3 regions of the Variovorax sp. SPNA7 genome follow, and region 1 is predicted to be linked to each of the others. Evidence: riboswitches for the same ligand, from Rfam matches in the RefSeq annotation. Region 1 holds a riboswitch; each other region holds the start of a gene.

Region 1 (3,264 bases):
CGATGTTCCTGCTGGGCGTGAACGCGGCGCTGTTCGTCATCGGCATGTTCATCGAGACCAGCGCGGCCATCATCGTGCTCGCGCCCATCCTTGCGCCGGTGGCGGTGCACTTCGGCATCGACCCGGTGCACTTCGGGCTGATCATGGTGGTGAACCTGGCGCTCGGCATGATCACCCCGCCTTTCGGCGTGAACCTGTTCGCGGCCTGCACGGTGGCGCGCATCTCGCTCGACCGGATCGTGAAATACCTGGTGCCCTTCGTGCTCGTGATCCTGGCCTGCCTGATGGTGATCACCTACGTGCCGTGGATATCGCTCGCGCTGCGCGACCTGGCGTACGCCAAATAGCGGAAACAAGGCGAAAAAGAAGAAACGGCAGCCTGTTCGCAGGCTGCTTTTTTTTGTGCGGCGGTTTCCCTGTAAGGCAAACGTTTCATGAAGATGTCACCGCTTGCAACGATGCTTCAGCCCTCGATCCCCAAAGCTGTGGCGCCATGTTTCCCACCAAGACCGACAAGGCACGCGACGAACTCCAAGGCCGCGAGCGCACGCTGAGCCAGCGCGAGCGCGCCTTGCTGCTGATGGCCGACGGCCGGCGTTCGCTGACCGATTTCAGCCCGCTTTTCGCCAGCCGCACCGAAGCCGAGCAGGCGATCCAGGCGCTGATGCGCCAAGGCTATCTGCAGGACGCGCAGGCGCTTGCTGCCACGGCGGCGCAAGCCGTGGCGCAGCCGCCCGCCCCGGTACCCGCGGCCGACCCGATCCGGCTCGCCACCTCGGCCGACAACTTCGACGGCAAGCGCTCCCTGGCCACCACGCGCATGTTCCTGTTCGACATCTGCGAGCGCATGTTCGTGCGCCGCGACCCCAAGTTCGCGCTGCAGATGCGCGACGCCCTGCGCGAGGCGCGCGACCGCGGCGCCATGCTGACCATTGCCGCACTGATGCTCACCGAGGTCGAGAAAGCCGCCGGCGCCGAGCGGGCCGAATCGCTGCGCGAGCGCATCGACCGGCTGCTGCCGCCGGCCGAGACCGTGCACTGAGCCGCAGACCGGGCGGCCGCGATCCACTACACTCCTATGGTCAGGAGAGAGCCCCGCCAGCCGGGGCCGCCGAAGGCGCAGGGGTTTCCCGAACGCTCAGGCAAAAGGACTGACACAGCGCTGGCGCATGCCGGCGCTTCCTTGCTGGAGAGAGGCCGCTGCATCCCAAACCATGCACCGGCCCACCGAAGGAGCAAACCCCGATCGTGGGGCGAATCTCTCAGGTAAAGCGGACAGCAGGGGTGGCCCATGGCTCGCGCCATGGAATTCGTCTGCCCCTTTGGAGTGCCCCGTGGCTGCTTCCTCCGACTCCTCTTCCGCCGAACAACTCCTGAAGACCCCGCTGTACGACCTGCACGTGGAGCTCGGCGCCCGCATGGTGCCGTTTGCGGGCTATTCGATGCCGGTGCAATACCCCGCCGGCCTCATGGCCGAGCACAGGCACACGCGCGACGCGGCCGGTCTGTTCGACATCTCGCACATGGGCCAGCTGCGCCTGGTCTGCCCGGACGCCGCGGCCGCCTTTGAAACCCTGATGCCGGTCGACGTGATCGACCTCGCGCCCGGCAAGCAGCGCTACGGCCTGCTGCTGAACGACCAGGGCGGCATCCTCGACGACCTGATGTTCTTCAACGAGGGCCACGGCTCGATCTTCGTGATCGTGAACGGCGCCTGCAAGGTGGCGGACATCGCCCACATCCAGCAGAAGATCGGCGCACGCTGCGATGTGCAGCCCATGCCCGACCACGCGCTGCTCGCGCTGCAGGGGCCGCAGGCGGCCGTGGTGCTGGCGCGGCTGTCGCCCGGCATCGAGCGCTTCGTCTTCATGACCGGCGGCGCGGTGCAGATCGGCGGCATTCCGGCCTTTGCCACGCGCAGCGGCTACACCGGCGAAGACGGCTTCGAGATCTCGGTGGCCGGCCAGAATGCCGACGCCCTCGCCCGCCTCCTGCTGGCCCAGCCCGAGGTCAAGCCCATCGGCCTGGGCGCGCGCAATTCGCTGCGGCTGGAAGCCGGGCTGTGCCTCTACGGCAACGACATCGACACCACCACCACGCCAATCGAAGCCTCGCTCAACTGGGCGATCCAGAAGGTGCGCCGCACGGGCGGCGCGCGCGAAGGCGGCTTTCCGGGCGCGGCCAGGGTGCTGGCCCAGCTCGCCGCCGCCACGGCCGGCGCCGCGGGCCACACCGACCACGACACGCTGAAGCGCAAGCGCGTCGGCCTTGTGGCGCTGGAACGCATTCCGGTGCGCGACGGCACCATGCTGCAATCCTTCGAAGGCAAGGACATCGGCTTTGTCACGAGCGGCCTGCTCGGCCCGACGGCCGACCGCCCGATCGCCATGGGCTACGTGGCCACCGCGTTTTCCGAGCCCGGCACGCGCGTGCAGGCCATCGTGCGCGGCAAGCCGGTGCCGATGGAAGTCTCGACGCTGCCTTTCGTGCCCACCCGCTACTACCGCGGCTAGGCGCTGCGCCCCCGATCATCATTTTTTTCCACGAGGAGTTTTCCACCATGAGCATCAAGTACACCAAGGACCACGAATGGGTCTCGGCCGAAGGCAGCGCAGCCACCGTCGGCATCACCGTGCATGCGCAGGACGCGCTCGGCGACGTGGTCTTTGTCGACCTGCCCGAAGTCGGCAAGAGCTTTGCCCAGGGCGAGGTGGCCGGTGTCGTCGAATCGGTCAAGGCCGCGGCCGATGTGTTCATGCCCGTGTCGGGCGAGATCACCGAAGTGAACGAAGCCCTGCGCGCCGATCCCTCGCTCGCCAACACCGACCCGTTGGCCGCCGGCTGGTTCTTCAAGGTCAAGCTCAGCGAACCCGCGCAGCTCGACGCGCTGCTCGACGCCGCCAGCTACGACAAGTTCGCTGCCGAGTCCTGATCCGCCGAATTCGCAAGCCGCCTTTTTCCTCATTCCCGAGCCTTCACCCGCCATGCCGATTCCCGCCCTTCCCTCTTTGCAACAACTGGAGAACGCCGAAGAGTTTCTCGCCCGCCACATCGGCATCGATGCGGCGGACGAGGCGCGCATGCTGCCGGTGATCGGCTCGGAAACGCGTGCCGAACTCATCGACGGCATCGTGCCCGCGGCCATCCGCCGCGCCAAGCCGATGCGGCTGCCGGCGCCCGCGACGGAGGCCGATGCGCTGGCCGAACTGAAGGCGATCGCGGCAAAGAACAAGGTCTTCAGGAGCTTCATCGGCCAGGGCTACT
Region 2 (3,264 bases), 2.3 Mb from region 1:
CAACTCGGCCTCGGCACCTCGCGCGTTGAGGCCCGCCACCAGGTAGTCCGCCAGGCGAATGCCCATGCGGTCCGAGCGGTACGAGCCATAGAACACCAGGATCCTGTCAGCCATCTTTTGCTCCGTTCGAGGCCAAGATGGCCGTGGGGCGAAGGCTACAACATCGGCCCGCCCGCACCGCAATTGGTTGCAGCATCCTGTGGGCGGGCTGGCTACCATGCCGGTCCATGAACCCGTTGCCCATTCTTCGCACTGCCGCCTTGCCGATGTTCGTCCTGCTGCTTGCGGGGCATGCGGGCGCCGCGCCGTCGGCACAACTCTTCGATGCGGTGAAGAAACCGGAATCGCTGGATGCGGACTGGCGCGCGCGCTTGTGTGCGCTGCTGCCGCAGCCCTGCGATCCGCAGGCGCTGGGCCTGTACCGGCCGCGCGGCGCCGCAGCGGGCGACTATGCGGTGTTCTCGAGCGAGCCGCTGGCCATGGCGCGCATCAAGCGCGTCGCCGCCGGCACGTGGCAGCTGAACCGCCTGCATGACTTCAGCGGCTATGCGGCCGCACTGATGAAGAAGGCGGCCACTCCCGGCATGGCGGATTCGCGCATCTCCCTCGCGCCGGCGCTCTATCCGCTGGCCGAAGGGCGGTGGGCCGCGGCCGTGCTCCAGACGGTGTCGGAGATGTACTCGGGCGGCGGCGCTTCGTTCAGCAAGGCCGACTTCGTGCCGGTCGAGGACGCGAGCCGGGCCGTGTACGAAGGCATTCCTTTTTCGTGCTCGAAGATGGTCCGCGCCTGCTTCAGCGAAAGGGAATACAAGCAGTCGAAGCACTGCCACGACGAGAGCAGCGGCAGCCTTCGCATCAGCTACGGCGAAGCTGCGAGCCCGGGCGAAGCCTACAGCTGGCAGTACACATGGCTGCAGAGCGAATGGCCGCAGAACACGCCCGCCAGCGACACCACCACCACACGCCTTCACTTCACCGCCAGGACCACCGAAAGGGCGAGCTTCTGCGGCGGGCCGCAGTAGCGCAAGCGTTCGAGTGGCACGCATTCTGCTTGGAAGAATGCATCCAGGAGAAATGCCGGCTCGATGCTTCGAGTTAGTGCATTACCGAAGGCGACAGCCCATAACGCTCAGGTCCCAAGACTGGATATCTCGATCAACGCTGGAGAGCGCTGCCCGGAGCCCTGAATAGAAAAGGCCTCCGAGGGCAGCCGCCGAAGGGGCAAGCCATGCGCGATGAGCGTGCATGGTGAATCTCTCAGGCCAAAGGACAGCAGGGGCATCTCGCGCAATGCGCGGGGTGGCCTTTGCGCGCTTCCGGAGCCTTCTTCTTCATGACTCTTGTTCGAGCGCCTCGCGCGATTTTTCCTCTTCTTCTTCCACCGGGGCGGCCGCGCTGGCACGCCTGATCCGAAGTCCCGTTCCTCACGATTTTTTCAACCGGAGAACCGAAGATGCTGTCGAAAAGAAACCTGAAAGCCGTTGTCGCGGGTGCCATGCTGGCCGCTGCATTCGCAACCACCAGCGCGTTCGCGCAGGATGCGGCCAAGGTGCTGCGCCTGGTGCCGCAATCCGACCTCAAGATCCTCGACCCGATCTGGACCACCGCCTTCGTCACGCGCAACCACGGCTATGCCGTGTACGACACGCTCTTCGGCGTGGACGAGCAGGGCAAGGTCAAGCCGCAGATGGTCGACAAGTACACCACCAGCGCCGATGGCAGGACGTGGACCTTCACGCTGCGCAAGAGCCTCGAATTCCATGACGGCAAGCCGGTCACTTCGGAAGACGTGCTGGCGTCGCTCAAGCGCTGGGGCCAGCGCGACGGGCTGGGCCAGAAGATGTATGCCGCGCTCGACAAGGCCGAGGCGGTCGACGCCAGCAGCTTCAGGCTGGTGTTCAAGGACGGCTTCGGCATGGTGCTCGATGCACTGAGCAAGCCTTCGTCGAACCCGCCGTTCATCATGCCGGCGCGCGTGGCCGCCACGCCGTCCGACAAGCAGATCGACGACGCCACCGGTTCGGGCCCCTACATCTTCAAGAAGGAGGAGTACCGCCCCGGCGAGAAGGTGGTCTACCTGAAGAACACCAGGTACGTGCCGCGCACCGAGGCGCCTTCAGGCACCGCGGGCGGCAAGAACGTGTACGTCGACCGCATGGAATGGATCATCCTGAAGGACGCGCAGACACAGGCCAATGCGCTCGCGAACGGCGAGGTCGACATGATCGAATGGCTGCCGCCGGAGCAGTACACGGCGCTCAAGAACAACGCTGCCATCACGGTCGACAACCCGATCCCGAAGGGCTCGTTCGCGCTGCACCTGAACCACGTCATTCCGCCCTTCGACAATCCGAAGATCGCGCAGGCCGCCATCATGGCCATCAACCAGGAGGCGCTGATGCGCGCCCAGATGGTGCACAAGGAGCTCTACAACAGCTGCGCCTCGGTCTACCCGTGCGGCACGGCGTTCTCCAGCGACAAGACCAGCTACTTCACCGGCAAGCCGCAGTTCGAGAAAGCCAAGGCGCTGCTCAAGGAAGCGGGCTATGACGGCAAGCCGGTCGTGCTCATGTATCCGGCCGACTTTGCGCTGCTCAACAAGTTTCCGCCGGTGATGGCGCAGCTGCTGAAGCAGGCCGGCTTCAACGTCGACATGCAGTCGATGGACTGGCCCACGCTGGTCACGCGCCGCGCGCGGAAGGATCCCGTCGACAAGGGCGGCTGGAACCTCTTCATCACCGGCTGGGGCATTGCCGACAACATGAACCCGATGTTCTATGCGCCGCTCACGGGCAACGGCGAGAAGGGCTGGTTCGGCTGGGCCACCGATGACAAGCTCGAGCAGCTGAAGTCCGACTTCCTGGCGACGGCCGACGAGCCGAAGCGCAAGGACCTGGCCACGGCCATCCAGCAACGCGTGTACGACACCGGCATCTACGCACCCATCGGCGAATACAAGCCGCTCACGGCCTACCGCAAGGGCGTGGTGAGCGGCGTGGTGCGCTCGCCGGTCAATGTGTTCTGGAACATCAAGAAGAGCTGAGCGCGCTCGTTCGCCAAACCCATGCTGATCTTTCTTGCGCGCCGCATCCTGTCGACCGTGCCGGTGCTCGTCATCGTCGCGCTGATCGTGTTCCTGATGCTCCGGCTGGCGCCCGGCGATCCGGCCGCCGCCATCGTGGGCGACAGCGGCACCAGCGAGAACATCGCCAAGGTGCGGGGCCAGCTTGGGCTGAACGATTCGCTGCCCACGCAGTTCGTGCG
Region 3 (3,264 bases), 2.9 Mb from region 1:
TGGCCACCGCGCGCGCCGTCGCAGCGGGGGAGGCCGAGGCGGCGCCGCATCCGGCGCGCCGCATCGCGGGCGCCGTGTACGTGAGCTGCTCGGGACGCGGCGGGCCGCACTTCGGCGCGCCGGGCGCCGAACTGCAGATCGTGCGGCACGCGCTGGGCGACGTGCCGCTGGTCGGCTTCTTTGCCGCGGGCGAGATCGCGCGCCACCACCTGTACGGCTACACCGGCGTGCTGACGGTGTTCACCAGCAAGGACTGAGCCTCGCCCTCTGGCATTCAGGCCGGCTGCAGTACGCGCGCCGCCGGCGCAGGCATGCCGGTGAACGCAAAGTCGACCTCGGGCGCGAGTCCGCTCACGATGCGTGCAATCGACTTGCCCGATCCGCAGGCGTGCGTCCAGCCGAGCGTGCCATGGCCGGTGTTGAGGAACAGGTTCGGCAGTTTCGTCTTGCCGATCAGCGGCACGTTGCTTGGCGTCGCGGGGCGCAGGCCGGTCCAGAACTGGGCCTGCGTGGTGTCGCCGGCGCCCGGAAAGAGCTCCTCGACGCGCCGCACGATCGCCTCGCAGCGCACGCGGTTCAGGTCGCGGTCGTAGCCGTTGAGCTCGGCCGTGCCGGCAATGCGCAGGCGGTCGCCGGAAGCCGAGGTGTAGCGCGAGAACACGAGCTTGAACTCGTCGTCGGTCAGCGAGACCTGGTGCGCCCTGGACGCGTCCTTCACCGGCAGCGTCACCGAATAGCCCTTGGCCGGATAGATCGGCAGCCGGATGCCCAGCGGCGCGGCAACGATCGGGCTCAGCGAACCCATCGCGAGCACGAAGGCGTCGCTGCGGATGCGCTGGAAGCGGCCTTCGCTGTCGGTGGCTTCGACGTGGTCGATGCTGCCGCCGGCCTCGCGCAGCGCGGTCACCGTGTGGCTCATGAGGAACTTCACGCCGGCCGCGGCCGCGCGCTTCGCCAGCTCGCGTGCAAAAAGATTCGCGTCGCCGGACTCGTCCTCCGCCGTGTAGGTGGCACCCGCCAGCTTCGGGCGGATGTGGGCGAGGGCGGGCTCGATCTTCACGGCCTCGTCGGCAGAGATCACCTGGCGTTCGCAGCCGAGTGCGCGCATCTGCTCGGCGGGCTTGAGGGCGCCGTCGAACTCCTTCTGCGTCGTATAGAAGTGCAGGATGCCCTGCGTGCGCTGGTCGTATTGCAGGCCGGCGTCGGCGCGCAGCTGCTGCAGCACCTCGCGGCTGTAGGTGCCCAGGCGAACGATCTGCTCGATGTTGTGCCGGGTGCGCGCCGGCGTGCATTCGCGCAGGAACTGCAGGCCCCAGAGCCACTGGCGCATGTCGGCGCGGATGCGAAACAGCAGCGGGGCGTCTTCCTTGCCCAGCCATTGCAGCACCTTGAGCGGTGCGCTCGGATTGGCCCAGGGCTCGGCATGGCTGACGGAGATCTGCCCGCCGTTGGCAAAGCTTGTTTCGGCGGCCGGCGTGGCCTGCCGGTCGATCACGGTCACTTCGTGGCCGAGTTGCTGGAGATAGTAAGCAGAAGTCACGCCGAGCAGGCCGGCGCCAAGAACGATCACACGCATTTCAAGTACCTTTGAAGATTGGCACTCGAACGGCGGACTTGGTGTGCTACTGATTCAATAGCGAGCAACCGGACGAACGCCGTCCAAGTTGCCGCTCCCCCTGTCCTTGGTACCTGAGAGATTCACCTGTTGCACCTTGCAACGGGTTTGCTCCTTCGGTGCATCACGCGAGGTGATGGCTCTCCAGACGGCTTGTCAGTTGATGCAGTACATGCCACGACACTCTTTGAAAGAACTTCAAGGAATCTGTGGGCTGACCTGAGCGTTTATGGGAGTTTGCGCCTTCGGTGGAGTAGTAATAAGTACTACTCACTCTCCTGCAGTGAAACGATTGTAGGCGGGGACCGCAAAGCCGCCAACCATGAATTTTGACAATTCGGACCAATGGGATAATTGTCATTGATTCGAAACTTCGGGGAGACTCATGATCCTGGTAACCGGCGGCGCGGGCTTCATCGGCGCCAACTTCGTACTCGACTGGCTGGCGCAGAGCGACGAGCCTGTCGTGAACCTCGACAAGCTGACCTATGCCGGCAACCTCGAGACGCTCGCGTCTCTCAAAGGCGACCCGCGGCACCTCTTCGTGCAGGGCGACATCGGCGACAGCGCGCTGGTTGACCGCCTCTTGGCCGAGCACAAGCCGCGCGCCATCGTGAACTTTGCCGCGGAATCGCACGTCGACCGCTCCATCCACGGCCCCGAGGACTTCGTGCAGACCAACGTGCTGGGCACCTTCCGCCTGCTCGAGTCCGTGCGCGGCCACTGGAGCGCGCTGGCGGCCGAGCAGAAAGCCGCCTTCCGCTTCCTGCACGTGTCCACCGACGAGGTCTACGGCTCCCTCTCCAAGACCGACCCCGCCTTCACCGAAGAGCACAAGTACGAGCCCAACAGCCCCTACTCGGCCAGCAAGGCCGCCAGCGACCACCTCGTGCGCGCCTGGCACCACACCTACGGCCTGCCGGTCGTCACCACCAACTGCTCCAACAACTACGGGCCCTTCCACTTCCCCGAGAAGCTCATCCCGCTGATGATCGTCAACGCCCTGGCCGGCAAGCCCCTGCCCGTGTACGGCGACGGCATGCAGGTGCGCGACTGGCTCTACGTGAAGGACCACTGCAGCGCCATCCGCCGCGTGCTCGAAGCCGGCCGCCTCGGCGAGACCTACAACGTCGGCGGCTGGAACGAGAAGCCCAACATTGAGATCGTCAACACCGTCTGCGCCCTGCTCGACGAACTTCGCCCGCGTGCCGACGGCCAGCCCTACAAGGCGCAGATCAGCTACGTCACCGATCGCCCCGGCCACGACCGGCGCTACGCCATCGATGCGCGCAAGCTCGAGCGCGAACTCGGCTGGAAGCCCGCCGAAACCTTCGACAGCGGCATCCGCAAGACCGTCGAGTGGTACCTGGCCAACGCCGAATGGGTGCGCAACGTGCAAAGCGGCGCCTACCGCGAATGGGTCGAGAAGCAATACGACGCCGCACCCGCGGCCAAGGCTGCGGCATGAAGCTGCTGCTGCTGGGCAAGGGCGGCCAGGTCGGCTGGGAGCTGCAGCGCAGCCTCGCGCCGCTGGGCGAGCTGGTCGCGCTCGACTTCGACAGCACCGACTTCCACGCCGACTTCAGCCGTCCCGAGCAGCTGGCCGACACCGTGCGCAAGGTGCGCCCCGACGTCATCGTCAATGCCGC

The links. A riboswitch is a leader RNA that binds a small molecule or an ion and turns the genes downstream of it on or off. The one in region 1 is predicted to bind glycine.
Region 2: it holds a riboswitch for glycine, as region 1 does, so the genes downstream of both, RZE77_RS06580 (ABC transporter substrate-binding protein) here and gcvT (glycine cleavage system aminomethyltransferase GcvT) in region 1, are expected to answer to the same signal.
Region 3: it holds a riboswitch for glycine, as region 1 does, so the genes downstream of both, RZE77_RS03450 (D-amino acid dehydrogenase) here and gcvT (glycine cleavage system aminomethyltransferase GcvT) in region 1, are expected to answer to the same signal.

The regions. Positions count from the first base shown of each region.
Region 1 is NZ_CP138513.1:3,692,582-3,695,845, forward strand. It holds gene RZE77_RS17320 (TRAP transporter large permease) at 1-347, shown strand, start outside; gene RZE77_RS17325 (hypothetical protein) at 494-1,042, shown strand; glycine riboswitch at 1,074-1,164, shown strand; glycine riboswitch at 1,177-1,289, shown strand; gene gcvT (glycine cleavage system aminomethyltransferase GcvT) at 1,335-2,513, shown strand; gene gcvH (glycine cleavage system protein GcvH) at 2,561-2,932, shown strand; gene gcvP (aminomethyl-transferring glycine dehydrogenase) at 2,985-3,264, shown strand, end outside.
Region 2 is NZ_CP138513.1:1,440,344-1,443,607, forward strand. It holds gene RZE77_RS06570 (NADPH-dependent FMN reductase) at 1-114, opposite strand, end outside; gene RZE77_RS06575 (hypothetical protein) at 228-1,022, shown strand; glycine riboswitch at 1,152-1,283, shown strand; gene RZE77_RS06580 (ABC transporter substrate-binding protein) at 1,454-3,043, shown strand; gene RZE77_RS06585 (ABC transporter permease) at 3,065-3,264, shown strand, end outside.
Region 3 is NZ_CP138513.1:766,417-769,680, forward strand. It holds gene RZE77_RS03445 (FIST signal transduction protein) at 1-257, shown strand, start outside; gene RZE77_RS03450 (D-amino acid dehydrogenase) at 275-1,576, opposite strand; glycine riboswitch at 1,667-1,773, opposite strand; glycine riboswitch at 1,825-1,894, opposite strand; gene rfbB (dTDP-glucose 4,6-dehydratase) at 2,001-3,083, shown strand; gene rfbD (dTDP-4-dehydrorhamnose reductase) at 3,080-3,264, shown strand, end outside.